DNA from 4 places in the Ornithinibacillus salinisoli genome. Region 1 is predicted to be linked to each of the others. Evidence: riboswitches for the same ligand, from Rfam matches in the RefSeq annotation. Region 1 holds a riboswitch; each other region holds the start of a gene.
The links. A riboswitch is a leader RNA that binds a small molecule or an ion and turns the genes downstream of it on or off. The one in region 1 is predicted to bind cyclic di-GMP.

Region 1 (8,480 bases):
CTCCTTTACCAATATCATCAAGAGCTATTAAATACCCACGTTGTTTAAGCTCTTTTACAACATTTTTTATTTCTGATAAATTCATTTCTTTGTCCTCTTCATTAATCTCAAACACTATTGAACTTGGTTTAATTTTGGAATGTAGTTTCGGGAGTTGGTTATAAAATGCTGGATTAATTAAAGTAGATGGATATATATTTAAAAATAAATAGGCGTCTTCCCATTTGGGTATATCTTTTAACTTGCTACATGCTTCAATAATGGAACTCATGTCAAGGTTAAATAAAAGATTCTTTTCTTTGTAATACTGAAATATTGATTCTGGGCTAAGTAAATCTTTAGAACGCAGTAGAGCCTCATATCCAAATACATCATTTGTAGATGTTTTAATGATTGGTTGAACAGCGTGATAAAATTTTTTATCGCTACATAATGTAACATTCTCTGACAAATTCATTTATTTGCACCCATTTCAAAACATTATATTTGAGAATTATAGTAAATGATGATCTGTATATAACAAACCATCATTTACTTTGCTTAGAAATTATAATTTAAACTGACGCACTAAGCCATTCAATTCCTCTGCTAACTTGGCAAGGTGTTCAGAGCTTCCAGCAACTTCTTCCATGGTACTTGTAGTTTGTTGTGAAGAAGCAGAAGTCTGTTCGATCCCTGCAGCTGATTCTTCAGATATTGCGGCAATTTCTTCAATGGAAGTACTCATTTGCTGACTGTTTGATGCAATAGTAGTTAAATTCTCAGATGCAGCTTTTATACTATTGGCCATCTCTGTCACATACATACTAATACCACTAAAAGTTTCACTTGTTGTTTGTAATGATTTCTTGCCATTCTCCACTTCTGTATAGCTTCCTTGTAGTGAATCTGATACCACTTTCGATTCATGTTGTATGCCAGATACGATTCTAGTAATATCGCTAACCGAGTTTGATACTTGCTCTGCAAGTTTTCTTACTTCATCCGCTACTACAGCAAAGCCTTTTCCATGCTCGCCAGCTCTAGCCGCTTCAATTGCAGCATTTAATGCGAGTAGGTTCGTTTGCTCTGCAACATCTTTTATAACTGTTACTAAATTGGAAATCTCTTGTGACTGATTATCTAAACCTTGAACTTTTTGAATAGCATCTTTCACGATATCATCAATTTTATTCATTTGGTTTGATGAACTTGTCATTAATTTACTTCCTTCATCCGTCATTCCTAATACATCCTCGGATGCCTTTTCAATTAATCCACCCTTTTCATTGGCTTCTTGAACAAGGTTTGTAAACGAACTCATCATGGACGCTAAGTCACTAGCACTGTTAGCTTGTGTTTCTGAGCCAGATGACAGTTCCTGCATCGTTGTCGCAACTTGCTCCGTACCAGCTTTAACCTCATTCGCGGATTGTGTGAGCTCTTCACTTTGGGAAGAAACCACTTCTGATACAGAATTGATTTGTGTCAATAATTGCCTCATGCTTTCATTCATTTCGTTTGTCGAAGTTACTAGTTGTCCGATTTCATCTCTTGATTTCGGTTCAAGAGGAGCATTATTTAAATTACCATCTGCAATTGATTTCATTCGCTCCATCAGTGTTTTTATCGGCTTAGATATAGATTGAGAAGTAAAGATAGCTATGAATATACCAATGATTATTATTGCTATGGATAAGATAATTCCAATTATTAAAGTGATTTCACCTGTTGATATTATATCTTTGCCTTCTTCGTTGATTGCTTCCTCTCTAATAGTTGACATTTCATGTAAACTATCCATTAATTCTTCAGAAAGTGGTTGTACATCATCCCTCATAATCTCCAAAGCTCGTTCTTTATCACCACGATCATAGGCTGCAAATACTTCGTCAGTAAATGTTCCCCATTGTATCTTCTTATCTATTATTTCTTTAATCTGATCCGATTCACTTAACTCTAATACCTTATTTTCTAGTGCAATACTTTCTTCCGTAAAACCTTCAAACTTATTTCTGAATTCTGGGTCATCATATAATAGATACCCTCGCAATAATGCTGTTCTTTCCGCCATATCAAAAGATAACTTCTCGTCAGCAATTAATAATTCCATCTCTTTTTCTACGATATCCTTTGTATTTGTCATTGTTTGATTAACTGCATAATAATTATATCCACCCATAATAATTGCTAATAATATAATTAATGAAAAACCGGCTAATAGCTTCGTACGAATACTTTTAAATTGTAATCTTTTTTTCATTTTTTTCACCCTCACCATAATCTAAACACCTACAATACTTTTCCAACAGATTCTTTAATACGCTCTGGAGTAAACGGTTTTACAATAAAATCCTTAGCCCCAGCTTGAATTGCTTCCACTACCATTCCTTGCTGCCCCATTGCAGAACACATGATTACTTTCGCTTCTGGGTTTAACTTTTTAATTTCTTTTACTGCGTCTACGCCGTTCATTTCAGGCATTGTAATATCCATTGTCACAAGCTCAGGTTGTAGTTCCTGATATTTGTCAACAGCATCTTGCCCATTTTCTGCCTCGCCTACGACTTCATGTCCTAATTTTGTTAATATGTCTTTTAATTGCATTCTCATGAATGCTGCATCATCTGTAATTAATATTTTTGCCATCTAAACTACCTCCAGTTTCCTACTCTTCAACGACTTCTTTCACTTCTGTTGTTTCTTCTAAGTCTATTATTTGTTCTAAATCTAGTAATATTAATAACTCATTTTCTAATTTAGCAACACCTTTTAAATACACCTCATGAACTCCACCTATCATCTTCGGTGCAGGCTCAACCAACTCTGTTGCAATATCAATAACATCTGTTGCTGAATCAACGATTAGACCAACTTGAACATCTTCCACATTTACAATCAATATGCGATTTTCATTAGTCATTTCCGTTTCAGTAATGTGCAGGCGTTCTTTTAAATCAATAATTGGGATTGTCTCCCCACGTAGATTGATCACACCTTTAATAAAATCGGATGTTCTCGGTACTTTTGTAATTTCCTGTAGCTTTTCTATCGAAAGTACTTGTTGGACATTTACACCAAACCGCTGTTCCTTTAATGTAAAAACGATTACTTTCATGTAGTTTTCCATTCTGTTATTCCTCCTTTTACTTCACTAATGCATTAGGATCAATTATTAAGGAAACTTGTCCATCACCTAATATTGTTGCCCCAGATATGGCAAATACATCTCGCAAATAATTTCCTAAAGATTTTAATACGACTTCCTTTTGCCCGATGAAAGAATCTACTAATAATCCTGTCATTTTATCTCCCTTATGAATAATGACAACTGCACTTGCTTCTTGTTCCGTCTCTTCTGAAGGAACATTAAAAATATCCTTTAAGGACACAATTGGAATCACTTTTCCCCTAAAATCGATTACCTTTTGCCCTTGAACATACATTACTTGATGATCTTCTAGAATCATTGTTTCTACAATCGCCGACAATGGCACTGCATATGTTTCCCGCTGTACAGTTACTAATAATGTAGTCAGAATAGATAATGTTAACGGAAGTTGAATAGAAAATTTACTCCCTTTTCCAGGCTCTGATTCGACTATTATGTTTCCACCAAGGGATTCAATTTTACTGCGAACAACATCGAGACCAACTCCGCGGCCAGAGATATCTGAAATAGTATCTGCCGTACTAAAACCTGAAGAAAAAATAAGTTGATAGATTTCTTCGTCAGACAGCACTTCTGAATGCTCCGGACTAATCAATCCATTTTCGATTGCTTTTGCTTCAACTTTCTCGCGGTTAATCCCTCCACCGTCATCCTCAATCTCAATAAAGACATGGTTTCCACTATGAAAAGCTCTTAGTGATACTTTTCCTTCTTCAGATTTACCAGACTCCACTCGTTTTTGTGGAGATTCGATACCATGATCCAATGAATTTCGTATCAAATGCACTAAAGGATCCCCAATTTCATCAATAACTGTTCGATCTAACTCTGTCTCAGCACCAGTAATTTCTAAAGTAATCTCTTTTTCCAATTCCTTTGCAATTCCTCTAACCATCCGTGGAAAACGATTAAACACCTGTTCAACTGGTACCATTCGCATGGATAACATGAGACCTTGCATATCTTCTGTCACTCTTGTCATATTTTCTATTGTTTCAATCAGCTCATGATCCTTTAGCTTTTGTGCTAGATCCTCTAATCGACTTCTATCAATAACAACCTCTTCAAATAAATTCATAAGGTTGTCAATTCGCTCTAAATTTACACGTATTGTTTTGGATTGTTTTTGCTTCCCTTTTGGCGTATTCGATTCCGTTTCTACACTTTCTGTTTTTTCTTCTTTATCTTCTACTTTATCTTCTACTTTACTTTTTTGTTTCTTTTTATAGTCAGCTACTACAACACGATTAATCTCAGATACTGTATGTATTAGTTTTTCTAAATTAGCATGGCTTTCTTGCGTTAATAACAACAAGGAAAACTCTTGTTCAAAATTTCCATCCTCAATTTCTTCTACGGAAGGATTGGACTGGATAATCTCTCCTCTGCCTTCCAATTTTTCAAATACCATGTATGCACGAGCTGCTTTAAGAATACAATCGTCATTTAATTGAATCGTAATATGAATTGCATTAAAGCCTTGTTCTTTAGCTTGAGAAATAACCGTTGCTTGGTAATCATCAACTTCAAATCCTGTAGTAGATTCACTGACTGAAGTATCTGGTTGCTCTGCAATGGAGGTGCCTTTTTCTATCTGTTCTAATTTTGATACAAGATCACTAACATCTTTTTTGCCATCTTTTCCATTACTAATTGACTCAACCATTTCTTCAAGCGCTTCAACTGCTGTAAATGTAATATCAATTACTTCCGTAGAAACCGCTAACTCATTGTTACGAATTTTATCTAGCACATTTTCCATTTGATGGGTTAAAGAAGCTACGTCTTCATATCCCATCGTGGCAGCCATTCCTTTTAGCGTATGAGCAGAACGAAAGATTTCCGACACAATGCTCAGCTCGTCAGGCTGCTTCTCCAGCTTTAAAAGATTATCATTAACAGCTTGTAAATGTTCACGACTTTCATCTAAAAAGACCTCTAAATATTGATTAGTATCCATACTAAACTTCCCTTCTATTAATCTACTAACAGGTACATACGTAGTGATCCAATTGAACCAAAATCTGCGGTGATATGAATGGCTCTTTCATAGCCAGTTAATGTTGTACTTCCTTCTATAATTGTAGGTGCAGTAATATCTGTTTGTATTCCGCTTTCGATAATATTTGTCGAAAGACCTCCCGCAATCATATTCCCTAGCTCTCCACTAAAGGACGACAACATTTCTCCTTCTAATGGCATTCCAAACATTGCTTCACCAATAGAGCCAAATACAGCAGTATCTCCTGCTAATACCAATTTTCCTTTTAAATCACCAGTAATACCGATAAGAACACCAAATGCTAGTTTCAACGGTTGTTGTAGTAATTGTGGCCCCTTAATCTCATGTTGAATTGGAACAACATTTTGAATAGAAGTAATTGTCCCGTTTAATAATGAAGTTATCGACTTACTCTTTTCACTTGTTTCTGTGGTCATAATAATTCTCTCCTTTTATCAATCTCAATGGATATAATATTGTCTGTTATAGTAAAATAGGCTATTCCGAATAAAACAGAATAGCCAAGTGGTAACGAAAACTTGGTAGCCAGGCGATCATAGTAACAGTACTTTAGACCCTTTGCTTTGCGTCCTACCCTTTCGAATAGTTTGCCTTTTACAGTTATTTTAATTACTAAATAGTTCTTTATTACTATGTTGTTTGCATATTTGTCTATCAATCCGTTACAACGAATATCCTAATGTAAAGTTTTAAATTCTAATGTGTATTAACAATTATTAGAAGTAAATGAATACAATTTCTCACATTATTTTACATTTTCTTTAATTGTATAATTTGGTAATATCAAAACTTCTACTCTTCTATTTCTTTTTCTATTTTCGTCATTTGAATTCGGTACTACAGGCTGATGCTCCCCAAAACCTTTTGCACTAAACTTTGCCGGATCGAGATTTTCATTATCTAAAATATATGTCATAAAATTAACTGCTCGCATAACACTTAATTCCCAGTTTGAACCAAATTCAGTGTTGTTCATTGGAACATTATCTGTGTGTCCACTAATTACAATTTGACGAGGTGGATCCGTATCAAGAAAATTTGAGATTTCGCTTGCTATCGATCTACCCTGCCCACTTACATCTGCACTACCGGAATCAAAAGAAACATCATTCATAATGGAAACCAATAACCCCTCATCTGATAGCTTCGTTTCCAATACGTCTGTTAAATTATTTTCTTCAATATAGTTATTTATTTCCTGCTGTAGTTCACTCATGGATAGCATTTCAGTTGTCTTATCTTCGTCCATAGCTTCGTCTTCTGCTTCATCTTCTTCTGGAAGATCATTTTCTTCAATTGGGGTCTCCTCGTCTTCGAAGATGCTACCTCCATCAGAAAATTCACTATTAAATATTTGGGCAAGCTCTTTATACTTTTGCGTATCAACCTCACTCATTGAGAATAAAACGATGAATAAAGCAAGTAGCAGTGTTAACATATCTGCATATGGAAGAAGCCAGGACTCATCTACATGGTTATCGTCCTTGTTTCTCTTCTTACGCATGAGCTTCCTCCTCTTCAAAAGCAATCTTTTCCTTAGTGGATAGATAAGACCCTAGTTTATCTTTTACGATCTGTGGTGAATCCCCATTAGTAATAGATACTATTCCCTCAATGATTATCTCTTTGATATGAACCTCATGCTGTGATTTTCTTTTTAATTTATTTGCAAAAGGATGCCACAAAACATAACCTGAAAATATTCCAAACAATGTTGCAATAAAGGCTGCTGAGATTGCATGACCTAACTTTTCCATATCTTCCATATTTCCTAACGCAGCAATTAATCCTACAACTGCCCCTAACACTCCTAGTGTCGGTGCATATGTACCCGCTTGTGTAAATACAGCAGATCCTTCTTGGTGTCTTTTCTCCATCGCATCAACTTTCTCCATCATTACATCCCGAATAAAATCAGGTGTTTGACCATCAACCGCTAACTGTAAACCCGAAACAAGGAAAGGATCCTTCATCTCACCTATTTGTTTTTCCAACATCAAAATCCCCTCTTTACGAGTTTGATCTGCCATATCGGAAAACATATGAATTAATTCTTTGATATCTGTTTGCTTATCTTCCATAAAGATGATTTTGAACCAAGCAGGCAATTTTTTAAGGGTTCTCATTGGAAAAGCGATACATATTGATGCGGCAGTCCCTATAAAAATAATTAATAATGCTGCAGGATTTATTAAAGCACTAACAGGAACTCCCTTCATAACCATTCCTACTCCTATTGCAAAAACCCCAAGAAAAATTCCTATAATTGATGTTTTATCCATTTTCTGTATACCTCCAATTAGGTGAAAGAGTAGTTAAAAACTATCCATTTCAACCAACTATGAATCTTACATATCACGTATGCTATATCGTTATATTTTCCTATAAATACTAGCAACCTATTTTGTAGCGAAATATAGATCTTTTTTACTATTTATTTATTCAATGCCAACTTGTTATTTCAATAAACGAAAACAGGAATAAATAGCTAGTTACCATATCTCATGTAATCATTTATAGGATCTTTTTACTATAAAATAGGATACTTAGTATATCGTACAGTTTTCTTGTAATATGTAGTCTTTTAAGAAATTTAATTACTGGTAAATAAAAGCAGCTACATGAACCTGAGCTGCTTTTGGTCATTCAACTTTTAATATCTCTCATCATTACTTATAGTGTTACCCAATTATTTTTCACTGCTACTATTACTGCATTGGTTCGATCGGACACATGTAATTTCTTTAATATGGAGCTTACATGGTTGTTGACCGTGTTTGCAGAGATAAATAGGCTACTCGCTATACTTCCATTATTATGTCCTTTTACAATATGCTCTAGGACATTCCATTCTTGCTCCGTTAAAATACCGGAAGGACGAATTGGTTTTTTGTTTGTGATTTTCACATAATCACTTAGTAATGCAGATGCTAGCTGAGAATGGATGTATTGTGTTCCATTTAACATGGTTTTAATTGCGAAAATCAATTCACTGATTTCCATGCCATTGTAGAAGTAACCATGTAAACCTAGCTTAAAAAGATCTGATAAACGATCACTTTCTAGTTCTGAAGACCACACCGCAATTTTAGTATGATGTTGTCCATATGTTTCAATCGCTTCTAAAATATCTATTCTAGTATTCATATCAAGAATCAATAAATCTACCTTTTGCTCATTATGCTGAAGTGAGCTAAATTCCACTGAATTGTATGCGGTTAGCTTGTGTTGAGGAAGCATTTCCTGTAATTTTTCTATGATGACGTCTCTTACTAAATCTTTTTCCTTAATCATTAAAATATTTCC
Region 2 (8,480 bases), on a different contig from region 1:
AGAATGGCATCACAAATCGGAGCTCAATTCTTAGAAAAATCAAAAGGTGGAAAAGGAGTTTTACTAAGTGGAATTCCTGGCGTTAAACGTTCTAAAGTAACTATTATCGGTGGCGGAGTTGTAGGAATGAACGCTGCGAAAATTGCAATTGGTTTAGGAGCAAATGTAACCATTATTGATTTAAACCCAGAACGCTTACGTGAATTGGAAGATATATTTGGTACCTCTATTAATACCATCATGTCGAACCCAATGAACATTGCTGATTCTATTGCTGATTCTGATCTAGTAATCGGTGCTGTGTTAATACCAGGTGCAAGAGCACCGAGGTTAGTAACAGAAGAAATGGTAGAAGCAATGACAGAAGGATCAGTTATTGTGGATGTTGCGATCGACCAGGGTGGGATTTTTGAAACGGTAGACCGGATTACAACTCATGATAATCCGACGTATACCAAGCATGGTGTATTACATTATTCTGTAGCTAACATGCCTGGGGCTGTTCCACGTACTTCAACAATTGGACTAACGAATGTTACCGTTCCATATGCTTTACAAATTGCTAATAAAGGATATAAACAGGCATGCCTTGAGAATGGATCCCTGTTAAAAGGTATCAATACGATTGAAGGATTTGTAACCTATAAAGCAGTTGCTGAGGCACACGGACTGGAATACGATGATGTATTAGGTCATTTACAATAATAGAGGGAGTGACTTCAAATGGGAGTCACTCTTTTTCATAGTTAAAGGTTCTTGGCATGGCTTTATATAGATTAATGCCACAGTTCAACTATGGACAGTCCAGAACTATTTAGCAAACTCGGGAACTAATGGAACAATTAGAAAACATCTTATGTAAAAAAGGATATTGTAAAATAAATATCGAATATATACTATATAACAACATAAAAAAGGAGAGATTATCGTGAAAGTATCGTATCATGGACATTCCGTAGTTAAAGTAAAAACAAGTACACACACTATATTAATCGATCCCTTTATATCTGGTAATGAAGCGTGTGATTTAGATGCAAATAAGGTTGAACCTGACGTAATTCTACTGACACATGGTCATAACGATCATGTAGGAGATACAGTAGAGATTGCTAAACGAACAGGTGCCTTAGTTGTTGCTCCTAATGAATTGGCATTGTACTTAGGACAAAAAGGTATTTCTACTCATCCAATGCATATTGGTGGTGCTCGTACCTTTGAGTTTGGACATGTTAAATTCACGCAAGCGTTTCACGGATCTTCTTATACGGAAGAGGATGGTTCGATTATTTATACTGGAATGCCAGGTGGAATTTTGTTAACGGTAGAAGGGAAAACGATCTATCATTTAGGGGACACAGCATTATTTACGGATTTAAAAATGTATGGGGAAATGAATGATATCGATCTTGCATTTATTACAATTGGGGATAATTTTACTATGGGACCTGAGGATGCGATGATTGCAGCAGAATGGATAAAAGCAAAAGTTGTTGTTCCGGTTCATTATAATACGTTCCCTGTAATTGAGCAGAATCCAGATGACTTTGTTCAAAAAGTAAAGAACGGGAAAGCGCGTAAGATGGAAATTGGGGAAGAATTGGTGTTGTAAACATACAACTAATTGTAAAACGTAACACGTGAGCGTGTTACGTTTTATTTATGATGGAAAAATATAGATATTATACAGGGAACAATAATGGTATAATGTAAACAGTTTTCTGACGGTGAGGGGGAGTCAGTGTTAATGCAAACAACTATAATTATTCTATTCGGAATCATAGGTTTAATATTTGGATCATTTTTTAATGTCGTCGGACTACGGGTCCCTAAAGGTCAACAATTTACAAATGACCGTTCCGTTTGTCCCTCCTGTCATAACCAACTTTCATGGTATGAACTTATTCCTGTAATATCTTTTATAATACAACATGGAAAATGTAGAAACTGTAAAACAGAAATATCTTATATATATCCTCTAGTCGAAGTTATTACCGGATTTTTATTCGCCTTTAGCTATGTCATGATCGGTTTTGATGCAGAATTATGGAAGGCGCTTCTATTAATTTCCCTTTCCATGATTATCCTTGTATCAGATATTGTTTATATGTTAATTCCCAATAAAGTACTTCTATTTTTCTTGCCTTTATTTATCATAATGAATGTTATTGACCCGTTGGAGCCTTGGTGGTCAGCTGTAGCTGGTGGAGCAATAGGATTTAGTATCATTGCAATCATCATTATTATAAGTCGTGGAGGTATGGGAGCAGGCGACATGAAATTATTTGGGTTACTAGGTCTTATGTTAGGAATGGAAAAAGTCTTGATCGCCTTTTTTCTAGCATGTTTCATTGGATCTGTACTAGGTATGCTATTAATCTTACTTGGAATAACTAAAAGGAAACAACCAGTTCCGTTTGGACCATATATTGTGTTAGCCACACTAATATCTTATTTCTTTTCTGAACATTTGATTTCATGGTATGTACGATTAATTTTATAGAAATATATTTTTTTTAATAATGGAAGTTGGGAAACATCGGAATGTTGTTGACGAATATGTAATACGTTGATACTATAAAATTAATACGAAAGTACTAAACAACAATTAAAGAGGAAGCTTTGATATACGATCTTATTATGGGCATCTCGATCGTGTTGAGCTACTGATGCAACCGGCCTTTACACAATTTATGATTATGTAGGGGCTTTTATTGTCTTTTTTTACTAGTTGACTAGGAATAAAATACTACATAAGAAGCGTTAGTAATTAACTATCCTAAAAATATAATTTTATTGTGATGGAGGTGAGATATTCGATGGCTAGAAAGAGACTAGGGGATTTGCTTGTTCACTCAGGGTTAATTACGGAAGAACAATTAGCTGCAACACTTTCTGAAAAATCATCTGATGAAAAGTTAGGCGATGCGTTACTTAAAGAAGGGTATATTTCAGAGCAACAATTAATTGAGGTACTTGAATTTCAACTTGGAATTCCGCATATCAATCTTTATCAATATCCAATAGACGAGGAACTAGTACAATTAGTCCCAAAAGAATTAGCAAAAAGACATACGGTCATGCCAATTAGGGTCGATGGCAACAAGCTTTTTGTCGCGATGGCTGATCCCATGGACTATTTTGCAATGGAAGAACTTCGGATGGCAACTGGTTTTCAGATTACTCCTGGTATTGCGACCAAGGATTCACTATATCGAACAATTACAAAGTATTATGATATACAGGAATCGATTAAAGAGGTAATGGGAGACTTTGCACCAGAGGAAAGTATTGATGAAACAGGGATTACAGATGAAGATTCTCCGATTGTACGACTTGTCAATCAAATTATAGCTAATGCAGTAGCCCAGAGAGCAAGTGATATTCATTTTGATCCACAAGAAACGGAGCTGAGAGTTCGTTATCGCGTAGATGGGATGCTTCGAACAGAGAGAGCATTACCTCGATATATGCAAAACGTACTCATTGCGCGGATTAAAATCATTAGTAATCTCAATATTACGGAAAGCCGAATCCCTCAGGACGGACGGATAAAAATGGATATCAATTATAAACCGCTCGATATCCGTGTTTCTTCCCTTCCATCTGTCTATGGGGAAAAAATAGTGATGCGGATACTAGATTTGTCAAATGCATTAAATGATATAGATAAATTAGGATTTACGACAAGTAATTTAAGAAATTTTAAAAGTATGATTGAAAAGCCAAATGGAATTATCCTTATTACCGGGCCTACAGGTTCAGGGAAATCCTCTACGCTATATGCTGCATTAAATCGACTAAATAGTGAAGAAGTGAATATTGTTACAATCGAGGATCCAGTTGAATATCAGCTACAAGGTATTAATCAGGTACAGGTGAAAGAGGAAATCGGTATGACGTTTGCAAATGGTCTTCGATCTATCTTACGTCAAGATCCAGATATAATTATGATTGGTGAAATTCGTGATTTTGAAACAGCACAAATTGCCGTTCGTGCTTCATTAACTGGACATCTTGTTTTAAGTACACTACATACAAATAGTGCTGTTGCAGCATTAACTCGCTTAATCGATATGGGTATTGAATCCTTTTTAATTGCTTCTTCATTAAATGGTATTGTCGGTCAGCGATTAGTAAGAAGAATATGTTCGGATTGCAATACACAGGTAAGTGTTACAGAACGTGAAATGGAACTATTTAATAAAGCAGGAATTGAAGTAACATCTGTCAATAGAGGAAAAGGATGTTCTAGCTGTGGGATGACTGGATATCGCGGAAGGATAGCCATACATGAAGTTCTTCCTATTGATGACCAGATCCGACGTTTCGTTATGAATACAAGTACTAGAGGGGAAATAAGAGATTATGCCAAAAAAAGTGGTATAAAATTTTTAATTGAGGACGGTCTAGAAAAGGTATCACAGGGATTAACGACGACGGAAGAAGTATTGCGAGTTGCTTCAATGGAATAGGAGGGATTAAATTGCTATTTACTATCAATGAACTCTTGAAAAAAGCATATATTAGCCAAGCATCCGATTTGCATCTTACAGTAGATTCTCCCCCTGTTTATCGAATTAATGGGAACCTAATTCTCAACGGAGAAGAAGTGTTGACACGAAATCATACAGAAGAACTCGCTAGAGAATTACTATCAGAATCAGATTGGGATCGCTTAATGAACGAAGGCGAGATCGATACTTCCTATAGTATAAAAAATGTTTCTCGCTATCGAATTAATGTATATCATCAGTTGGGGAATATTGGAATTGTAGCAAGAGTCGTTCCACAAGCAATTCCTTCATTGGAGCAATTGCAAATGCCTACGGTCTTACAAGAATTAGCACTGAAATCTCAGGGGTTAATTCTAGTAACTGGTCCAACAGGGTCTGGAAAATCAACTACTATGGCGGCTATGATTGATTATGTAAATCAACGTAAATCGAAGCATGTAATAACTCTTGAGGATCCGATTGAATTTGTACATAGCCATAAGAAATCTATCATTAATCAACGAGAAGTTGGTACGGATACGCAAAGTTTTGCCAACGGACTACGATCTGCTTTAAGACAAGATCCAGATATTATATTAGTTGGTGAAATGCGAGATCACACAACGATTTCAACTGCTCTTACCGCTGCTGAGACAGGTCATCTCGTACTGGCAACCTTACATACGAATAGTGCTGCACAAACAATTAATCGCATAATTGATGTATTTCCACCACATCAACAAGCTCAAATCAGGATTCAACTAGCATCTGTTCTTACAGGAGTAATTTCGCAACGACTACTTCCAAGAACTGATGGATCAGGAAGAATAGCTGCGACAGAAATTTTAGTCAATTTACCCGCGGTTGGAAACTTAATTCGTAATGAGAAGGTAGATCAAATTCCGAATGTTTTACAAACGAACCGTTCTGCAGGAATGCATACCTTAGAGATGTCTATCACGAACTTACTAACAAATGGATTGATACAAAACGAAGTTGCTAAGGAATTCCTTCCTGGTGTAGGTGATTATTAATGCCAGTGTATAAATATGTCGGGCGAACTTCAAAAGGAATATTGAAAAAAGGAACAATAGAAAGTGTCTCCAGATCCCTGGCCATAGCCGAGCTTCGAGAAAAAGGGATTAGCCCACGTGATTTAACAGAAACAAAGGCAACTATTTTTAACAAAGATATTTCACTAGGAGGAAACTCGGTTAAAAATCAAGACTTTGTCCTGTATTGTAGGCAATTTGCCACTTTAATTCGTGCAGGAGTTTCCATTGTCGAAGCAACTACTATTCTTGCTGCGCAAACAGAAAGTAAAGGGTTGAAAAAAGCACTCTATTTAGTGGAAAAAGATTTGAAGGAAGGACATGCTTTTTCTGCGGCAGCTGAAAAACAACCGAGAATTTTTCCAACTCTATTTGTTAATATGCTCCGTGCGGGGGAAGTAACTGGAAATATGGATGATACATTGGATCGATTAGCCAGTTATTTTGAGAAACAAAATAACATAAAGAAAAAGGTTCAATCGACGCTGGCTTATCCGGCAGTTCTATTGATAATTATTATTGCAGTTGTGATCTTTTTGATGGTGTCAATAGTTCCTAGTATAACAGCAACTTTTACTGAATTTGGTGGAGAACTACCAGCTATTACCGAACTAGTAGTAGGTATGAGTAATGTTATTAAAGAAGCTTGGTGGCTTGGATTGATCGTTATAGCGTTGTTTATTGGTGTAGTCCTACTTTTATATAAAAATGATAAAAGATTTCATTTCTATACCCATTTCATTTTATTTAAATTGCCAGTGTTCGGTAAGTTGCTACAGAAATCTGCTATTGCACGGATGACTAGAACATTATCTTCCCTTGTTTCTAGTTCTGTTCCAATCTTACAAGCATTAACAATTGTAGAAAGAGTTGTTGGTAATCCGGTAATTGGCAAGTTAATATTAGCATCTCGTGAAAGCCTGGAACAGGGAAGACCGTTATCGGAACCATTAAAGAATAGCTGGGTCTTCCCACCGTTAGTTACACAAATGATTGCAATTGGTGAACAAACAGGTCAGCTAGATTTTATGCTTTCTAAGGTTGCGGATTTTTATGAGGAGGATGTTGATCGTACAGTCGACACGTTGAAATCCTTAATTGAACCATTGATGATTGTTATTCTAGCGATTGTCGTAGGGTTTATCGTGATTGCTATCATGGTTCCAATGTTTTCGATCTACTCGGAAATTTAATATGGGAAATGCTTGGGGAGGTGAGTATAGCAGGACGTAGTTGTACTTATAAATTATTTTAAATTAAACACAATGGAGGAATAAGGATGAAAAAGTTATTCGATTTACTCAAAAATGATGAACGAGGTTTGACTTTGGTTGAGTTACTTGCGGTAATTGTTATTTTAGCTATTATTGGTGGAATTGCATTTGTATCTGTCGGAAATATTATTGAGAATTCTAGACAAGATGCACATATTGCAAATGCAATTCAGGCTATTTCTGCAGCTGAACTTGCTCACGCAAGTGGTGAAGAAATTAGTGAAGAAATCACAGCGAGTACTTTAAATACTTTTAACGATAATCTAGTGAATCCATTTGATAATGCTGACGAAAATTATGATTTTACAATTGTTCCAGATACGGATGGTGAATTTACTGTGACGTCTGATGAAACCGAATGTTCGTTTAACAATAAGACAAAAGCTGATTTAAGTTCTCAAGGAAGAGATATATGTACTAATTAATATAATTTTTTAACTTATTCTCAGCACAATCTGTGCTGGGAATACTTATAAATAACAACTCTTTTTACGATATCATGATTACTATAATGGTGATATCGTAAAAGGAATTGAACTCTAAGTTTTTCACGTATTAAACAGGATGGTGATAAACATGTTTGGTAAACCAGCTAAAGTAATCAATCTTGTAATTGAAGACTATGTCATTCGTATGGTCGAAATAAATGGTTCTAATATTTCATCAATAAAAATAAAGGAAAAAGCTATTCCTTTTGGTTTAATCGAAAATGGAAAAATACTTGATGAGATCGGTTTTTTTGAATTCATGAAGAAATTTGTAAAAGAATTTGGGGTTAAGAATCGCCATGTTCGTTTTTATGTGCCGAATTCTCTTGTCATTATGCGTCAAGTAAAATTCCCTATGAACTTACGGGACAAAGAGATAGATGAATATTTTCGTGAAGAAATTGGAAAATCACTTCATTTACCATTTAAAGACCCAGTTTTTGATGTTCATTATCTTCCTTTGAACGGAGAGGGGATAGAGTCGGAGGATGAACTTCTTCCCGCAACACTCTTTGCTGCTCCAAAGGAAGAAATGATGAAGTATACAGAAATTTTTGATGATGTCTCTTTAAAACCAGTAGCTGCAGATGTAGAAGCACTGGGTGTTTATCGTTACTTTTATCATATGAATAATGTACATCGAAATCATGTGTATATAATTATAGAACTAGATGTTACTTCATTTAATATAAGTATTTTTAAGAGACATCAATTGGAATTTTTACGATACCAAACCTTAGATCTACATTTAGTCGATTCGAGTTCGAAATACGAAAATCTCGGTAAAATAAAATGGAAATATGAAGAAGATGAAAAGGATGTTCGAGGTGTAGTGGAAGATCAGATTGTTGAATTAGAACGAATTATGAATTTCTACCGCTTTTCCATGAAAAAAGGGGAGGAAATGGTTAATGAACTGATCATTTTGGGAGATCACCCATTTATAGATGAATTTTATCAAAGTGCAGAAAACCATTTTGACATTCCTACTCGATTATTAGGAAGTGTTATATCGAGTGTAGAGGATAAAGAAATAGGACCCCAGTTTATACCTGCTTTAGGTTTGGCATTAAAAGGGGGTAACACAAATGCTTCCTGAAGTGAATCTCTTACCTAAAATAGAGCGGCAAAGCTCAGCTTTATATATCTTGTTTATTAGTGGATTACTCATAT
Region 3 (8,480 bases), on a different contig from region 1:
TTAACGGTTGTTGCAAGTAATAATTCTGAATTCGCATTAGAAATAGAAGCGAGTACATCTGAACAAGTTGAATCCGTTAACCAATTATCAGATGCTGCTGAAGAATTGAACCACCTTGCGCAAGAATTACAATCCATGATTACAAAATTCAAAGCATAATTAGACGGGACGAAGGGTCAGTCCCCTCGGGACGGAGGGACAGACCCCTCGACCCAGAATGAGGAGAGGAAAGGTAAACGTATTATTCGTTTACCTTTCCTCTCATTTTGTGTCTATTTACGCACCATTTTCATTAAATGGGGATGGTTCGAAATCAATTTCAATGTCATATTCTTCTAAGAACTGTATATAATTCTCTGTGGATATCGTTTGTAATTTTGAAAAGTCTTCGTCGTCTTCTCCTAACGCTCTAAACCTATCTAATGTAAGGACGGTTTCACCATCTCCAGAAAGTGCTACAAAACTGGATCTTTGGAAATCATCGCTATCCGTATCATCAAGGTACTCATCTTTATATGTGGAATCAAAATAGGTAATATCAGCCGTATCAGGTCCTAGCCATGTATTTGTATCCACATTAAATATAACCTGTCCATATTCCCTTATTTCATCGATCACATATCCATTAGGTCGGACAAAATTCATTTCAAAACCATGTCCTAACTGGATCTCTTCTTCGGTGTCTCTATCATATATATAACTGTCAACATAATTATAATGTTTTCCACCAGTTACTCCACGATATCGATACATAATGTACTTTCCGTCTGGAGAAATTCTGCCTTCAACAGTTGTCGCTTCATCATCATCCGGAACCGATTGAAATGGAACGGGTTCTGAGTCGCTAGTTGTATCGTATACATAGGAATTCCAATTTTCATCATTAGCTCCATAGATGAAGAAAACTTCACCATTATGGTCAAAATTAAAGCCTAATATTGTTGGCATATCTTCTATTTCAATAAAAGGCTCTTCTCCGTCTTCTGTTAATTCATAAATCGTTCCATCTTCACTGTACTCTACTGTAAATAAAACTCTACCGTCATTCAGTACTTTTAAGTTTCTATCACTATCGGTAGAATGTGTAATAGTGTTTTCTGTAATATCATACACAACGGAAACTCTAGTTTCGTTTTCATCCTTACAAGAGCCTGTAAAATAGATTGTATCTGATTCTTTCATAGAGAAGATACAATCTGTAAAACTATCTATAGATGAAGCATCAATCATATCGCCGTTGTAATAAAAATATGGTGTCCTCTCTTCATCCTCGCCTGTATCATCTTCTAGATTAAAAAATACTACACTTCCATCATAATTAATGGAAATATTATCTCGAGAAATATCCTCCTCTTCCTGAAGAGAATGAATTTCAGTGACTATTGGTTCACCCACCTCCGAATTGGAATCATTTTCTTCCGTGTTCGAATCCGATTCACCTTCGTTAGTACCTGAATCTGAGTTTCCTTGTACAGGTTCTGTAGTATCATCATCTGAACTACAACCTATTAAAAGTAATCCGGAGAATAAAATAACCATAATCAGTTTGAAATATTTTTGCACTACTATCTCCTCCCATCAAGTAATAAAATTAGCAATCATTACCAATGAAGTCAACGATCTACCATATTTTTTCTGAAAAACAGTACTAAAGACATTGTGTGTTTTATAGGTTAGTTAAATTTATAGGTGTTTTATCCTATTCGTTTTCACTCGGTAAATAAGATTTTTTTCAGTATTTTTACAAGGGTGTACAATCCATACAATTTTCTTAAAAAAATTTACCCAATCCCCCCAAATTTTGAACCATACTCACGTATAGATAAGTGAATGGAGAGAAAGGCAAAATCATTGAAAAATGATGACGCAAAGCTATAGGGACTAAGGAGCATTTCTATGTCAGCCAGCTGCCGTCGAAACAATGCAATGACCCTCTCTTTTTACTAGATTCATAAGGAAGTGGATGGAGGTGACAGATTGAAAAACAGGACAAGCTTAACTCTATTTTTCTGTATATTTTTACTTCTACTATTAGGGGCGTGTCAAAAAGATGAAAATAAAACGGCACAACTAGATGAAGGAAATGATATGGAAGAACAGCAAGAGGAACAAAACTATCTTTATCAAGATGAAATGGTTAAGGTTGTCGATACAGCAGGCTGGAAAAAGGAGCAAGAAAATACCGATGATCGTGATAATAATATTGTATTTAAAAATGGAAAAGTGAAAGTTATTTTAACGTCTGTTTCCAACGAACGTTCGCTAGATGAGATCAAAAGGGAATTAAAGGCGTCATTCGGTAACAGTGAGGCAATCGAGGAAACAGAGCAGTATCTTTCCTTAAAAACGAATCGAAAAGATAGTGTTCGAACAGATATCTATTTAAATAATGGTACGAAACAAACTGGAATTATTATTTTTATGACCCCTCTTAAAGATTATGAAACGAATCAAGCAATCATAGAAGAGTTTAAACAAAACATACAATTCTTTTAATATGGAAAAGGTGGTATTACAATGAAAAAAATTATGTCTACAGGTATTTTTAGTATCGTTTTATTATTTACAGGAAATGTTTATGCCGAGGAAAATGAAGTAGTAGTTGATCCTGATTCAGATCTCTATGATACCTCACGATTAATAGAGGACGTAGAATATGAATTAACGGAAGAAAATAGTGAAAAGGCACTTCTTCAAGATGAATTTGCAGAAGATCGCTTAAATGAAGCGGAATTATCTCTTGAGGAAGATAATGAAGAAAAAGTAGAAGAGTTACTAGAGGATTATGAAGAGCATATGGAACAGCTGGAAGAAGATATGGAAGAAGCAAAAGAGTCAGGTGAAGATACAACGGAAGTGGAAGAAACAATAGTGGAAAATAGTCAAAAACGTTCCGAAAACCTAAAAGCCCTTCTAGAACGTGAAGATATACCAGAAGTTGCGAAGGCCGGTATTGCAAAAGCATTAGAAAATCAACAAAAGGCTGAGCTTAGACATTTAGCAGCTCTTCAGAAAGCAGAAGAAGCACAATCTACTGAAGAAGAAAAAGAAGTAGAAATTACCGAAACGGAAGAAGTGGAACAAGAAAAGGCACAAGAGAAAGCAGAGCAAAAGGCAGAGAAATTAGAAGAAAAGGCTGAAAAAGCTCAAGCAAAGGCTGAGAAAAAACAAGAAATGGCGCAAGAAAAAGCAGAAAAAAAGGCAAAGAAAGCTGAAGAAAAGGCAAAAAAAGCTCAAGCGAAAGCTGAGAAAAAACTAGAGAAAGCGCAAGAAAAAGCAGAAAAAGAACAAGAGAAAGCACGAGAAAAAGCAGAAAAAGCCAAAGAGAAAGCAAAAGAAGATGAAGATGAAGAAGAAGATAATGAAGATGATGAAGATGAAGAAGATGAAGATGATGATGAAGAGTAAAAATAAGAAGTAAAGCTGCGGAAAAAGCTAACCAGAGGAAAGTTCAAATTGGTGAACCGGCTTCGGAAGAAAATAAATAACACCAGCTAATGGTAAGAAACAAGAGGAAGGTTCGGAGAGATCTGAGCATGGAGAACAAAATACGGGTGGAGAGCACACATCAGTTGGTCACAAAGAAATGACTTCAATTACACCATAGTTACTACAATTATAATGAAATGGAATGCAATAGTACCCACTTTTTCCAATAAAAGGGGGTACTATTCTTCGTTAAATAGGTTTACCCTCAGGTAGATAGTAGAGTACGATTATTAATAAGAGTTCTACAAGGAGGGCAACATGGAAACTTCAATTCTAAAAGAGACCTTAGTAGAAGTTAGACAAGGCAACGAATTTGCTAGAGAACGATTGATTCGACACTATCGGCCATATATCTTAAATACTGTTGGTCATATTTGTAAACGATATGTGAACTGGAGTAGTGATGAAACTAGCATAGGTCTTATTGCATTTAATCGTGCAATAGACACATACGAGAGTGAAAAAGGGCGCACCTTTTTAAATTATGTATATTTATTAATTCAACGAGATTTAATTGACTACTTTCGAAAAGAAAAGAGACATGTGCATCGTATATCAGATAATGATGGGTTAGAACATGATCATGCTGAAATTATAGCATCATTAAATTCGTACCAAAAAACAAACCAAACTTCAGCACTCGTGGACGAAATATTAGAGCTTGATGAAAAGTTAGGTAAGTTTAACATTGCCTTTGAGGAGTTAGAGAGTCATAGCCCGAAACATCAAAAAACGCGAATCAAAGTTATGGAAATGGCCACTGAATTTATGAAACACCGAGATTTAATTGATGATTTAATAGATAAAAATGTTTTTCCTGTATCTGCGTTTACTAAAAGAACAGGGTACAGATCGAAATCAATTGAGCGATACCGAAAGTACCTGATTACCATTATTATGATTAAGCTACATTCGGATTGGAAACATCTTGCAACGTTTGTTCAAGTCGGGCCAGGGGGTGTAAGAATATGAAAAAACATACAATTGAAGGCATCGTGACCAAAGTGACGGAGACGGAATATGTTCTTCTTTGCAAAGATGGTACATTCAAAAACATACTGCGAACTGAAGATGACATGCCAATGATAGGTGAAAGAAGGACGTATTCTACCAAAGTGAATACTATTCCCATCAAGCTTGTATCTACAATAGGAATGGTGGCGATTTTGTTTATTGCTTTTTTATCTAATAGTATGATTCAAGATCAATCTGAGACACACTATATTGCAGCCATTGATATTAATCCAAGTATTGAGGCGCATTTAGATCAGAACTTAAACGTGTTAGAACTATCCCCTTTAAATACCGACGGAAAACAAATCGTTGATACGATTAATTTTGATGATCTAGATTTTTATCAGGTGGTTGAACTCATTGTATCTGAATCGATTGCAAATGATTATTTAACGGTAGAGGAAAAAGGTAGAATTGAGACCTCCATTGTGAAGGTAGCGAATGATACTGATCCTGATATTGATAATGAACTAAAGGAAGTGTTACAAACGCAACTTGAACGTCATAACATTGTTGCAGATGTACAGGTATTCAATGAGACAAAGAAATTATACGAAGAAGCTGAACATGAGAATATTTCGATGAATAAATATAGACATTTTCAAGCATTAAGAGAAAAAGGAATCGTTCAAGATATTCAGGAAGTAAAAGAAAAATCTGTAAAGCAATTACAGGAAATGAATTCCGAAGAAGATAAGAAAAGATCTCCTGCTGATGAGGTAGAGCATGGTAAATCTGTAGGAGAAGATCATGAACCAAATTCTGAATCAAAGCAGGATCATACACGATCAGAAAGTAATAAAAAAACAAATCAACCGAATAAAAAGCCTAGCATTCAAGATAAAGAAGAACCACCTAATGATAAAGCTATAAAAGAAAAAGATAGGAAGAATAAATCTAATCAAAAGAAACCAACACCTAAAAATGAAACAAAGCCAATTACAACCCCCAAAAAAGATAATCGACCTGATGAAGAAAGTGGAAATGACAAAGACGAAAAAGAAGAAAAAGAAGAACAAAAGAAGCCAGAAGCGAATAATAGACAATCTAATGATACTAATCCCGGAAAAAGTGAAACGGGTATGGAGAACAAATCAAAGCCAGAAGAAAAGGAAGAAAACAAGGAAGAATCTGCCACTGAAAAAGAGACTCCTACTGGTGAAGAGAACATGCAATCAAGAGATGAAAATGCAAAGGAAAATCCCCCTTCTCGTGACCAGTCTAAACCATAATACGAATGGAGAAACCCATTTTTGGGAGCTTTCATATGCGTGAGATGATTTACATTCACTCTGAAAATTGTATTCTATATGTACACGTTAAAAGCTAACTTTCCTAATGCAGGAAAGTTAGCTTTTTTTTCGACATTTACATGTAAATGTCGATAACTTTCTCAATAAATATAAAAAATTTAACTTACTCATAACAAATTCAATAGTACAGGTTTTTCAGAGGAAAGACTTCTATTTTGTGTTTCAGTAGATGATTAATTACTATGTTCCGTTACTTCATAGCTGTGTTTTTGCATATAAGAATCTATTCCATGTATAGGTTTTGTATAGATCTATTTATTATAATTCAAAAGGTTATAGATCAATAGTTTTATAACAAGGCTAAAAGAGAAGATTGGGGTGATAGATTAGGTATTCAATCCGTTCCCTTTGGGTCATGTGTAATTCAATCAAATTATAGACAAGGAGTGAAGACAGATTGAAAAGATTCAGATCAAAAATATCAGTATTTTTAATTGTGTTGCTTCTAATTGGTACAGTGATGCCAACACAATTTGTATTTGGGGCGAATGTTATTGTACCAGATGGTCATGAAATTGATTATGACGATAATGTTCCTGCTGATAATGCAGTACCAGTAGCTGTAGCGCCTGATTTAACAGTTACAGCAGAAGATGGTGAAGTATTCTCAGGTGGAAATATTAAGTTTCAAATTAATGGTGGAAGCGACCCTTCAGAAAAATTAGTTCTTCGAAATGGGAAGTACACACTTGACGGTGGTCAGGAAATGGAAATTTTAGACGGTGTTATTTACTTGGATACAAATGAAAATGGAAATTTTAATGATCCAGGTGAGGACATCGCGAAAGTGAATGATATCTTAAATGGAGATGGAACATCACTTCAAATTGATTTTTCAACAATCCCACTTCCAAATGGGGATTTTGAAAAGGGTAATACGGGTGAGGTTACTGAAACCAACCCAATTCCAAATTGGACCATAAATACTTCAAGTATTGGACCTAATGGAACTACTATCGATCAAATATGGCTAGGGGAATTAGCTGAGAAAACGCAGGGTCGTACTTATGACAGCGTAGTAAGTAGTGGGAATGGCACCTATACCGTAACAGGACCAGGTGGCGAGTATTCCTACACTACTAATGTCGATTATAATGGAACAGCATCTACAAGTGATATGCAAAATGTTGAAGGCTTTGAGGCAGAATTCGGTAGTTTGGATAGATATGTAAAGAATATTTATCAAGATGGAGAAACTTCAAGTCAAGCTTTAGAAATTGGTTTCTTGAACGCTAAACTTAAATCCGGAGATTATGCTGTAACAGATGGGCAAATCGCTTCTTCCTTTGGTGCGGAAGCTATTAGTGACCCATTTGAGGTAAATGCAGGTGATCAATTAGGATTTGATTGGAAAGCCAATGACGGTGGAGATGATTATGAAGTTTATGGTTATTTAATAGATGAAGTAGGTAACCACACTGAAATTCTTTATGGTAGAGGATCTGCACAAGGTTGGACTACAAACACTGGGGTTATTCCAGCAGATGGAACATATAGATTCCGTTTCGTTTCAGGCTCTTTTAACCGTACAGATGGTACAACTCATGGGGCAACATTAAGTATTGATAACATTCGTATCCTCAGCGGAAAAGTAGTAGCAAGTATAGCTGAACAAATAGGACAACTTGTTACGTATGAAACTACGGAACTATTAGGTGACCGTGATGTGGACATTACCGTCACAAATGGGACTGGTGGAGTAAGTAATACAACAACGGTACCAGTTTTAATGGACAATGAATTAGAACGGTCATTAACAATAGAAACACCTACTGAGGATGAAGTTGTCTATAATCCAACACCAGGAATTACTGGTGATGTATTGGATGGTTCAACAGTAGTTGTTGATGTAACTGGACCTGGTGGCTACACGTATACAGGAACTGCCACTGTTACAGACGGAGAGTGGACGATAAATGCCATTGATGGGTTGACTGAACCGGGGGAATATACGATCAGTGCAACGGCATCGAATGGGTCTTTGGCTACAGATCCACCTGTCACATCTACATTTGTTTTTGTAAATAAAACAATGCTAGAAGATTATATAGCTGAAGTAGATGATTTAAACCGAGAAGACTATCAAGCTGGATGGGATGATTTCGAAGAAGCATTACGTGAAGCGGAAGGTCTAATAGCTGAGATTGATAACATGGATAATGATGTAAATCCAGATCAAGCTGCTGTAGATCAAGCATTAAAAAATCTTCAAGATGCGAAAGCAGCACTAGAAAAACATTCACCGGTACACTCTGAACCCGCAGCTTACGAACATGGTGAAAATGAAATCACAATTGACTTTGATAAGGATGTTGTGTTAACAGCAGGAGATACAACCGAAGGATTCACCGTTACCGTTGATGGAACGGAATATACCGTTACAGATGCAGTGGCTAATGGTGATAAAGTAACGTTAACAGTTGACCAGCCATTAGATAGTGATGCGGAAGAAGTGAAAGTAGTATACACCAAGAATGAAACAAATCCTAATCTATTCGGAGACGAAGAAAATGGTTCAGCGGATGAGTCATTTGAAATTGTAGCGAAAGACGATTTCGGATCAGCGTTACAAATCGAGACAACTAAAGGCAATACAGATAATCAAACACCTGAGTTCACTGGCAGTGTACATGTGGATGCTGATGAAGGTACCTTAACAATCTA
Region 4 (8,480 bases), on a different contig from region 1:
GCATTTGCTACATAATTGCGATTAACATAGCGATGTCCTTTCACTAAGTTTAAAAGCTTTTGGACTGTATCTTCCATAGGTAATCCCATTTCTGGAACCATTGCCTGTTGAATAACACGGTTATAGTAATCCTCGGTATACTCTGGCATTTCCCCTAATGTTAATTTGGAAGGATCTTTTAACTCATCTATCTCCGTAAAAATATTTTTTATATGAGAGATTATTTCTTCTCTTTGATATTCATTACCATCTATACTTGGAAACAATTTTTGCATTTCCTTCATTGTCGCCATACACATAACCTCCATGAAGTTTTAACTTGTTGTATTCCTAATTAAATAAATCTATTATCCAATTAAATAACCCTAATACATCTAAAAAGACAATAATAATTGCAATCGGAGTTACATATTTTAATAAGACAAACCATATCGAAAAGAAAACGGATCCTATGTTCGAACCAGACTTTAATTCTGTAAATAGTACATCCTTTGATACTTTTCGGGATACAAAAATTGCAATTAATAGTGCACCTAAGGGCATTAAAACATTACTTACTGCAAAATCCATTAGATCGAAAAATGTTTTATTAAATAGCTGTACGTCTGCCAAAATACCATAAGATAAACAAGATGGTATACCAACGATAAAAATAAGAATTCCTACTATCCAAGTTGATTTTTTACGCTTCATTGGATTATTTTTCGTAACGGAAGCCACAATAATTTCAATCATAGAAAAGGCAGATGTTAAAGCAGCGAATAAAAACAAAATTAAAAAGGCTAAAAAGAAAAACATCCCAAAAGGCATTTGGTTAAATACTTCAGGTAAAACCGCGAATATTAAAACCGGACCCGCATTCGGTTCGAGGTCAAAGGAGAAGACCCCAGGAAAAATAGCTAATCCTGCTAATAATGCGATAATTGTATTTAATATAATGATAGAAAAAGCTGATTGTGGTAAATTTTGCGTTCTAGGTAAGTAAGATGCATAAGTTACCATAACGGAAACCCCTAAAGAAAGCGTAAAAAATGACTGTCCAAGTGCAAATAATATACTTTCTGACGTCAATTTTGAAAAATCAGGTACTAATAGGAACTTCACGCCTTCCATTGCACCATCAAGACTCAACGAACGAATCACTAATCCAATAAAGAGTATTAGTAGAGCAGGCATCATGATTTTACTTGCTAATTCTATTCCTTTTTGAATTCCTTTAGAAACGACAAGAATGGATATAAGCATAAATACGAACTGAGCAGTAAGCGTCGCAAAAGGATTCGAGATAATTTCTTCGAATAACTCCATATATCGCCCTTGTTCCAGTCCGTTTAATCCACCCGACACTATTTTTACGATATATAGGATAATCCAACCGCCGACTACACTGTAGAAAGATAAAAGTATAAAGCTAGTAAATACTCCAATTTTACCTATAAAACTCCATTTCGGATTGGATGTTAGTTTACTATACGCATCGATCGGATTACTTTGTCCCTTTCTCCCAATAATAAATTCCCCTAATAATAGTGGCATTCCCAACACAAGTGTAAATGCTAAGAATAAGAAGAAGAACGCTCCTCCACCACCAGTTCCTGCAACATAAGGAAACTTCCAAATAGCTCCTAAGCCAATCGCAGATCCTGCAGCCGCTAAAATAAAGCCAATTTTTGATTTCCAGTGTTCTTGTTGTGACATGCTAATTCCTTTCCTTTCTCCTATCATTTCCTCTACTAGCAAGACAAATTGAAAATAAAAAAGTCCACACGAAATATCGGTGGACATAAAAATGTAAATTAATACATCATTAATATTATCTCCAACCTTTTCGGCAACCCGGCTGCCATAGAAATTATTCCATTAGGCCCGTAGCTTTGCGTCCTCACTTTTCAATGAGTTTGCTATTATCGAAGGAATGAATAAAAAATTGTTTTTTATTTATCTGCACCTACTGCATAAATGCTACTTTAGTTGCAAATTTATATGTGATGAAAGTTGTAATGGTTCCATATATTTACTTTACTTCCAATCACCAGTTCAATTTTACTATAACTTTATACCCGATGAAAGGTAAATCCTTATATTCCAATTTTTTGTATAAGTGAGAGTTTTATATAAACTTTGAAAATAAACACGAGTAATATTTTAATCGGTACCACAGGTAGTCTCGTAATCTAAATAATTTGTTTAAAAACTTCGGAAAGAGCCACTAACAGTGAAACCATTCTATTCTAATATTATGAAAACTGGTACAAGAGAACTGTTTTCAATTGCTTCTCCCTCAATCATATATACCTTTACTTTCAAGATGAAAGGTGGTTGAAATTTCATTTAAAGTTTCTTCTGTAAGTTGGAAATCTTTCACATTTTCAAGCTTCATACCATTGCGAAATAAAATCCTTCTCAAACTATATATATCAGTATTATTATCCAACCCTATTTGATAAGTTTTTCTAATTTCTTCTTCAATTTGATGATTTATCAATTGTTCTATTTCTTCTAACGATCTACTTTCCTTTAGATCCGTTAATTGTCCAGTTGCTTTTAATTCAATGTTAAATTTTGCACTTCTCCCTTCTTCTATCTGTTTTATATTCGTCGAGGGTCTACTTATTTCTACCATTCCTATAACTTTTTCGTCTTCTATAATCTTAACCGGAGTATTTTCCGTATCAGATTCAATCCACCGTAATCCTTTTAATTCTTCAAGAGACATCCATTTCGTAAATTTTTCTTGGACAATCGGAAAACCACCATTTATTTTCAACGTTTTTTTGGGGTCTTCCTTTGTAGAAATCTCTTTCCATGAATCATAGTCTAAACTTATAGATGGTAATACTGCAGTACTACCTGGTTCCTTATAGATTGAAACAAACTTATGCATTCTTATTGGCTTGATAAACGAATGCACTCTGTACCCATTTTCTGGTTTGTATAAAATCGTATAGAGAGGTGGTAACTTGAAGAAGCCAGAAACACCAAGTATTTCTTCCACAGGTTCTTTTGTAGCGAACATCCATGGTGTGTAACGAAACTCTCCATTTCTATTTATGGCTTGTTCAAAGGTCTCAATTCCCTTTTTCAGCACAGATTCCGAATAAATGATTGCTCCAACTTGTCCCCAATTAATCGATTCCTGGGATGTATGATATAAATTAGTCACTGCCTCATTTAACGTAGATCCTAAACTTTTTCCAATAAATAATGAAACATCCTCAGATTGCTTCCCCCCTTCCTTTTTAGCTACATTGGCGAAATCCATCATTTGCACATAGAGTATATAATTTTCATCCACATAATCTATGCCAATAGCTGTAGCAAAATTAACTTCACCGACATCCTTTTCATCCCAGCAACCACTTAAAGTAAGTAACAGAATAGCTCCTATCCAAACACCTTTGTATAGTCTCAATTTATTTTTCCTCCTGCCTGTCATCATCCATTGGGTTAAGTATACTGGCACGTTTAGTTTGCTTATTTACTGGAATTCTTAGCATCGTTTTAGGAAAATCATCTTTAACGAATGGGGAAATAGGACTTAAATATGGTATTCCAAAAGATTCAAGTTTAGCAAGGTAGCCAATAATCAAAAACATACTGAGGAAAAAACCATACATTCCTAGAACACCGGCGCATAGTATGGAAAATAACCTTAAAATAGTAACAGTTCCAAACAAGGATTGATTCCCTAATGTAAATGTCGCAACAGCAGTAATAGATGAGACAACAAGCATTGTTGGGGATGTTAATCCCGCTCTAATTGCAGCATCACCAACAATAAGTCCTCCTACTACGGCAACTGTCTGTCCAACAGCTTTTGGCAATCTGACACCTGCTTCACGAAAAAGCTCAAAAAGACCGATCATTAGCAACAATTCAATGGTGGTGTTAAAAGGAATACCAATTCGATTAGCACCAATTGTCGCAAGCAATGAAAAAGGGATCTGAGCCATATTATATGTAGATAAAGCGACCCAAAATGATGGAAGGAAAATAGACAATACTAATCCAACAATTCTTATTAAAATTTCAAATGAAGCATAATAAAACGGCATATGGTCATCTTCAGACGTTTTCAAGAGAACGCCTAGATTAGCTGGCCCAATAATAACATTTGGTACATTATCTATAAAAATTGCGAAGCGTCCACGGGACAAATAGTTAACAACTCCATCGGGTCGTGATACGCTCTCTAATAACGGAAAAAAAGAATAGCGGGAATCCACAAGTAGTTCAGCCAGTTGATTATCACTGCTTACTATATCTATATCAATCCCTTTTAAACGCTCTGTAACCTCCTTAATTATTTTTTCATTTTGTATATCTGTCATATAAACTAGGCATACTTTTGAATTGCTCCTTTTCCCTATAGTGAAGGATTTAGCAACCAATGAATCCGTTTTTAAACGCTTGCGAACTAAAGCAATATTTGTGCCAATATCTTCTATAAAGGCATCCCGTGGTCCTTTAACAGACACTTCAGTTGTTGATTCCTCAGGTGACCTTTGTGGAGGTTTAGATGTATTAAAAAAATAAATTGTTTCTGTTATTAGTATAGCAGTATACCCATCAAAAACTTTATTTTGTATTTCTTTAGCTACTGATGAGTGATCCATAACCCATTTGATAGAATCAGAACAATTTATTTCTTCCACTGAACCCTTAATGTTAGCCTTCCGAATTTCCGGAAGAATACTTTCTACCAACAGATCACTATTAATTAAACCTTCACAATATACAACGATGATATCGTCTGTTTTTTTCTCACTATTTATTCTATGTTTCTCAACTATCACATCAGAAGAATGTTGAAAAATATCATAAAAATAAGCAGCATTTATATCTGCATTATTATTTTTCATGTGCCGACATTCCATTCATAGATTTCTTTATAAGAAAAGCTAAAAATACCGTCATCATAATCCCAAAAATACTTGTTGCTAGATAAAAATATCTACTTAAAAAGAGTGAGAATTGCTCGTCCGATATGGGTAACAGAATAAGTAATAAATAGAATATGCAAACAACAGTTTGTATAATTATATGCTGTCTTTTTTCTTTAAGTTTGAATGTTTTTGTTATTAAATACATAATAAGCGCCAAACGAATAAAAGAACCTGAAAGCCACTGATAAATAGATAAAAAATCTAAATGATTAAAATATTGACCGATACTAAGTATTCTCCATTGCATAAATGCAGGGTATGTTATTCTTCCTGCTTCCTCTGTTCCAAAAATTGCAATACTTCCTATTAAAGGGCTCAATGTAAGAAAAAATAAAAATAGAGATAATAATATCAAATGACGAAATTTCACTTTCTTTGCGACTTCATGCTGGATCATTAATAATAGAAAGATTTCTATTAATGATCCAAAAACAAAAATGGACCCTTTCATGACATCAACCCAACCATTCTGAATAAGAACTGGCAATATTAACGAATAATTTTTATCTGGAATAGTACCAACAGTTACAAACACTTCAAATATGATTACAAAAGGAATCAATACACCAGCACAAATTGCAATGACATTTATCTTTTCATAGGAAATATACAATGAAACGATAAGTATTGAGAACCCGATAGCCATTATTGGGGTATTGAGCAAATACGTATTATGTGTCCAGGTCACTGTTTCCTTTAAAGTTATAAAACCAGTAATAAAAAGGAAAACAACCAGCAACATAGCAACTGCTCTCCGAAGGACGATACTATAATTTGTTTCCAGCCATTCAAACATAGAGACATTATTAAACCGCTTTGTAACATACAACAATAAGCAAAGAAATGGGATAATCATAAAAAAACCAATAATAGCACTAATCCAGGCATCGCGACCAGCAACGTCAATTATTAAAGGGATAACAAGTACATGATTAATTAATCCTGTACTTAATAGAAAAATAATAAAAAACTGAGAAATGCTAATCTGGTTGTTCATAGAATCCTCCAAAGTAGAAAATATCAATACTTAACTTGTTATAAAATCACCTTTCCCATGCGGAATCTAGGAGAAATGTATAAACGATTTTGTTGATACAAATCAACGAAAAACTAATGCAAGAGAAATGTCCTTAGCAAATTTACTATCTATAATAGTAATCATCATCTCTATTAACTCCCTGATTCCCTTGTAATTTAGAATGGTTAACTTCTATGTTATTATTCATTAAACAAAATAAAAGGCAATGCTACTTGGAAAGTTTGTAAAAAAAATTCATAATGAATTAAAGGAAAAACTCATGCTCTGCTCTGATCTGCGCTCTTAAGGTTATAGTGGGTTATTTATGGTCTCAAGTATGATAAAAAATGTAGTAGAGTATTTAACTGGTGAAGGTGGTAACAAGTCGATTGCTAAAAAGTTTGTGTTCAAAGTCCGACATAGATATCTGAGGAAAGAGGTGTTTAACAATGTGTTCAATAGTGTGGCATAACAAGTATCATTTATTTCTATCTATAAAATTCGTTTGTGACGTATTTTGAACTGATTTTGTTAGTAAAATTAATGTTAATAGTTCTATAAATTAGACCAGCAAGGAACCATCCCTGCTTATAAAAAATCATCTTGCAATTTTGGAAATAAAAGAGTAGGCATACTGGATCCACCAGAGTAAAAGAGTTGCCAGCACGAAATAAATACTTGTATACACCCAAAATGGTATTTCAACCACGAGGACACCTAAGTAATACAATGGCAAATCAATTCCGTAAACCAAAATAGGTGCAAATAAACGCCAGCGGAGTTTTCGGAATTGTATAATTGCTACAACAAAAATTAGACCTTTTATCAAGCCCATGATCGCCGATATAAACATGTTATCACGATAAACATTTTCAAAAAAACCAAATTCATAATGACGAATTGTCGCAACAGACATTATGTACATCACAGTAGCCGTACCACTCCAACCCTGCATCCACAACGATAGAAAACGTGACCATTTAGTACCTAACTGAAGAGCACGCATCCAGAACTTACTTAATAAAAGGAAAAACAATACAGAGATGAACGTATATCCCTTCCACCACCAGTTTGCATGATAAATATCTAGCCACTCAAATAACCATTCTACACCAACCAATATTACTGCAAATAGTACGAACCAACGTAACCTAAGCTGGTACACCGCGGCTACTATACCTAAGGTAGGAATGACAAATAAATTTGAAACAATTGCCCCTAGTATGTGGTCGTAGTATTGTACAGAGAGTACTTCAGGAATATAAAAGTAGCTGTTTCCAATGATCATGACAAAAAGTTCTGCTATATATACCATTCCAGAAAAACACAGAAATAGTACAATTAAACCAAATTGTCGTTTATGAACAATTACTATAGTCAATATTGTTATGCTTATAATAGTAAGGATCAAATAAGGGACATAGTTAGGCATTGGTCAAGCTCCCTTTTTCCATTATCTTATCCTACAAACCATCTATTATATACGCAAAACGTAAAAGATTACTATATGGTTTACAATAACGATTTTATTACTATTCATGGAAATTTTAAAAATGATCCGTTAGCGTCTGTCTATAAAATAAACAACACCTCCTTTGCACTTAGGAAGTAGTCTATATATGGGACGCCGTAAGATTAGAAACGTTAGAAGCAGTGGAAACAATAATAATTCCGTGGCAGGTGTAAATAACAGCAACAATAATAATTCCGTAGCAGGTGCAACAGATGAAGTAATCTATACCCCAACAAAAAATGTAGTAAATACCGTTAAGACCTTAGATTCCCATCTCTATAATATAGTATTTAATAACATGGGTTCTTGAGTTTTTGACAATGGTATAGATTAAGATAAAAGAGAATTTCCGTTACCTTTTACACATTATACCTCAGCCTTAATGGCCACTTTTCTAATTTTTACTATGCTTTATGTATTCTTCTAATAATTCATCTTCTTTTTTAAAGACAAAAATATTCTAGCTTATAATATCGTTAAATAGTTGTTTAGTTATGCTTTTAGAAAGTTGACCAGTTTCTTCTGATAGCAATTGTTCATGAATAGATACGAAATAGTCTTTAAGTAATCTCAAATAAGCTATTTCCTGTTGGTTAAGTTCATGATCTTCAATAAATGATGGTATGTTATTTCCTCATAATTAGTTCCGCGATCAATAACAGCTAACGCATCTCCATTATAATTGGATAATCCTCCCATACCGTCAATATAATAAGGCACCCTACTAATCATATAATCGATGTTACTCAAAGTTTCTGTTAAAGATGAAAATTCTTTACGCAAATCTGTTTTGTTTTTTCCTTCAATTATCGAATCCAGTTGTGCTATTGTATTCTTGATCTCGTAAAAAAACATTTATATAAGTGTTATAATAATTGTTTCTTTCTTGATTGGTTCTATAAAACTTATAATTAAAGATAAGACTAATAGACAGCAAATCTACTAAAATCAATATCATTGCCTTTCTATTTTTTTCATTTAATAACCATCCTTTGCTAAACAC

Region 2: linked by a shared signal. The riboswitch ahead of ACFSTA_RS10900 (GspE/PulE family protein) and the one ahead of ACFSTA_RS14760 (chemotaxis protein CheX) in region 1 are both predicted to bind cyclic di-GMP.
Region 3: linked by a shared signal. The riboswitch ahead of ACFSTA_RS20535 (hypothetical protein) and the one ahead of ACFSTA_RS14760 (chemotaxis protein CheX) in region 1 are both predicted to bind cyclic di-GMP.
Region 4: linked by a shared signal. The riboswitch ahead of ACFSTA_RS20515 (sodium-dependent transporter) and the one ahead of ACFSTA_RS14760 (chemotaxis protein CheX) in region 1 are both predicted to bind cyclic di-GMP.

What each region holds. Positions count from the first base shown of each region.
Region 1 is NZ_JBHUMI010000017.1:160,726-169,205, reverse strand. It holds gene ACFSTA_RS14785 (EAL domain-containing protein) at 1-457, opposite strand, end outside; gene ACFSTA_RS14780 (methyl-accepting chemotaxis protein) at 548-2,242, opposite strand; gene ACFSTA_RS14775 (response regulator) at 2,272-2,628, opposite strand; gene ACFSTA_RS14770 (chemotaxis protein CheW) at 2,648-3,109, opposite strand; gene ACFSTA_RS14765 (chemotaxis protein CheA) at 3,126-5,111, opposite strand; gene ACFSTA_RS14760 (chemotaxis protein CheX) at 5,129-5,590, opposite strand; cyclic di-GMP riboswitch class I at 5,692-5,776, opposite strand; gene motB (flagellar motor protein MotB) at 5,920-6,678, opposite strand; gene motA (flagellar motor stator protein MotA) at 6,671-7,456, opposite strand; gene ACFSTA_RS14745 (response regulator transcription factor) at 7,848-8,480, opposite strand, start outside.
Region 2 is NZ_JBHUMI010000016.1:58,990-67,469, forward strand. It holds gene ald (alanine dehydrogenase) at 1-705, shown strand, start outside; gene ACFSTA_RS10890 (metal-dependent hydrolase) at 929-1,609, shown strand; gene ACFSTA_RS10895 (prepilin peptidase) at 1,745-2,500, shown strand; cyclic di-GMP riboswitch class II at 2,604-2,687, shown strand; gene ACFSTA_RS10900 (GspE/PulE family protein) at 2,817-4,472, shown strand; gene ACFSTA_RS10905 (type IV pilus twitching motility protein PilT) at 4,484-5,527, shown strand; gene ACFSTA_RS10910 (type II secretion system F family protein) at 5,527-6,738, shown strand; gene ACFSTA_RS10915 (type II secretion system protein) at 6,825-7,244, shown strand; gene pilM (type IV pilus biogenesis protein PilM) at 7,396-8,406, shown strand; gene ACFSTA_RS10925 (PilN domain-containing protein) at 8,396-8,480, shown strand, end outside.
Region 3 is NZ_JBHUMI010000046.1:37,322-45,801, forward strand. It holds gene ACFSTA_RS20525 (methyl-accepting chemotaxis protein) at 1-159, shown strand, start outside; gene ACFSTA_RS20530 (hypothetical protein) at 277-1,563, opposite strand; cyclic di-GMP riboswitch class I at 1,832-1,915, shown strand; gene ACFSTA_RS20535 (hypothetical protein) at 1,978-2,496, shown strand; partial or broken gene ACFSTA_RS20540 (DUF5667 domain-containing protein) at 2,530-2,862, shown strand; gene ACFSTA_RS20545 (sigma factor) at 3,748-4,461, shown strand; gene ACFSTA_RS20550 (anti-sigma-I factor RsgI family protein) at 4,458-5,735, shown strand; gene ACFSTA_RS20555 (SwmB domain-containing protein) at 6,214-8,480, shown strand, end outside.
Region 4 is NZ_JBHUMI010000046.1:25,883-34,362, reverse strand. It holds gene ACFSTA_RS20520 (pyridoxal phosphate-dependent decarboxylase family protein) at 1-284, opposite strand, end outside; gene ACFSTA_RS20515 (sodium-dependent transporter) at 331-1,698, opposite strand; cyclic di-GMP riboswitch class I at 1,828-1,913, opposite strand; gene ACFSTA_RS20510 (Ger(x)C family spore germination protein) at 2,282-3,412, opposite strand; gene ACFSTA_RS20505 (spore germination protein) at 3,414-4,862, opposite strand; gene ACFSTA_RS20500 (GerAB/ArcD/ProY family transporter) at 4,852-5,943, opposite strand; gene ACFSTA_RS20495 (hypothetical protein) at 6,563-7,396, opposite strand; gene ACFSTA_RS20490 (hypothetical protein) at 7,584-7,787, shown strand; gene ACFSTA_RS20485 (hypothetical protein) at 8,057-8,260, opposite strand.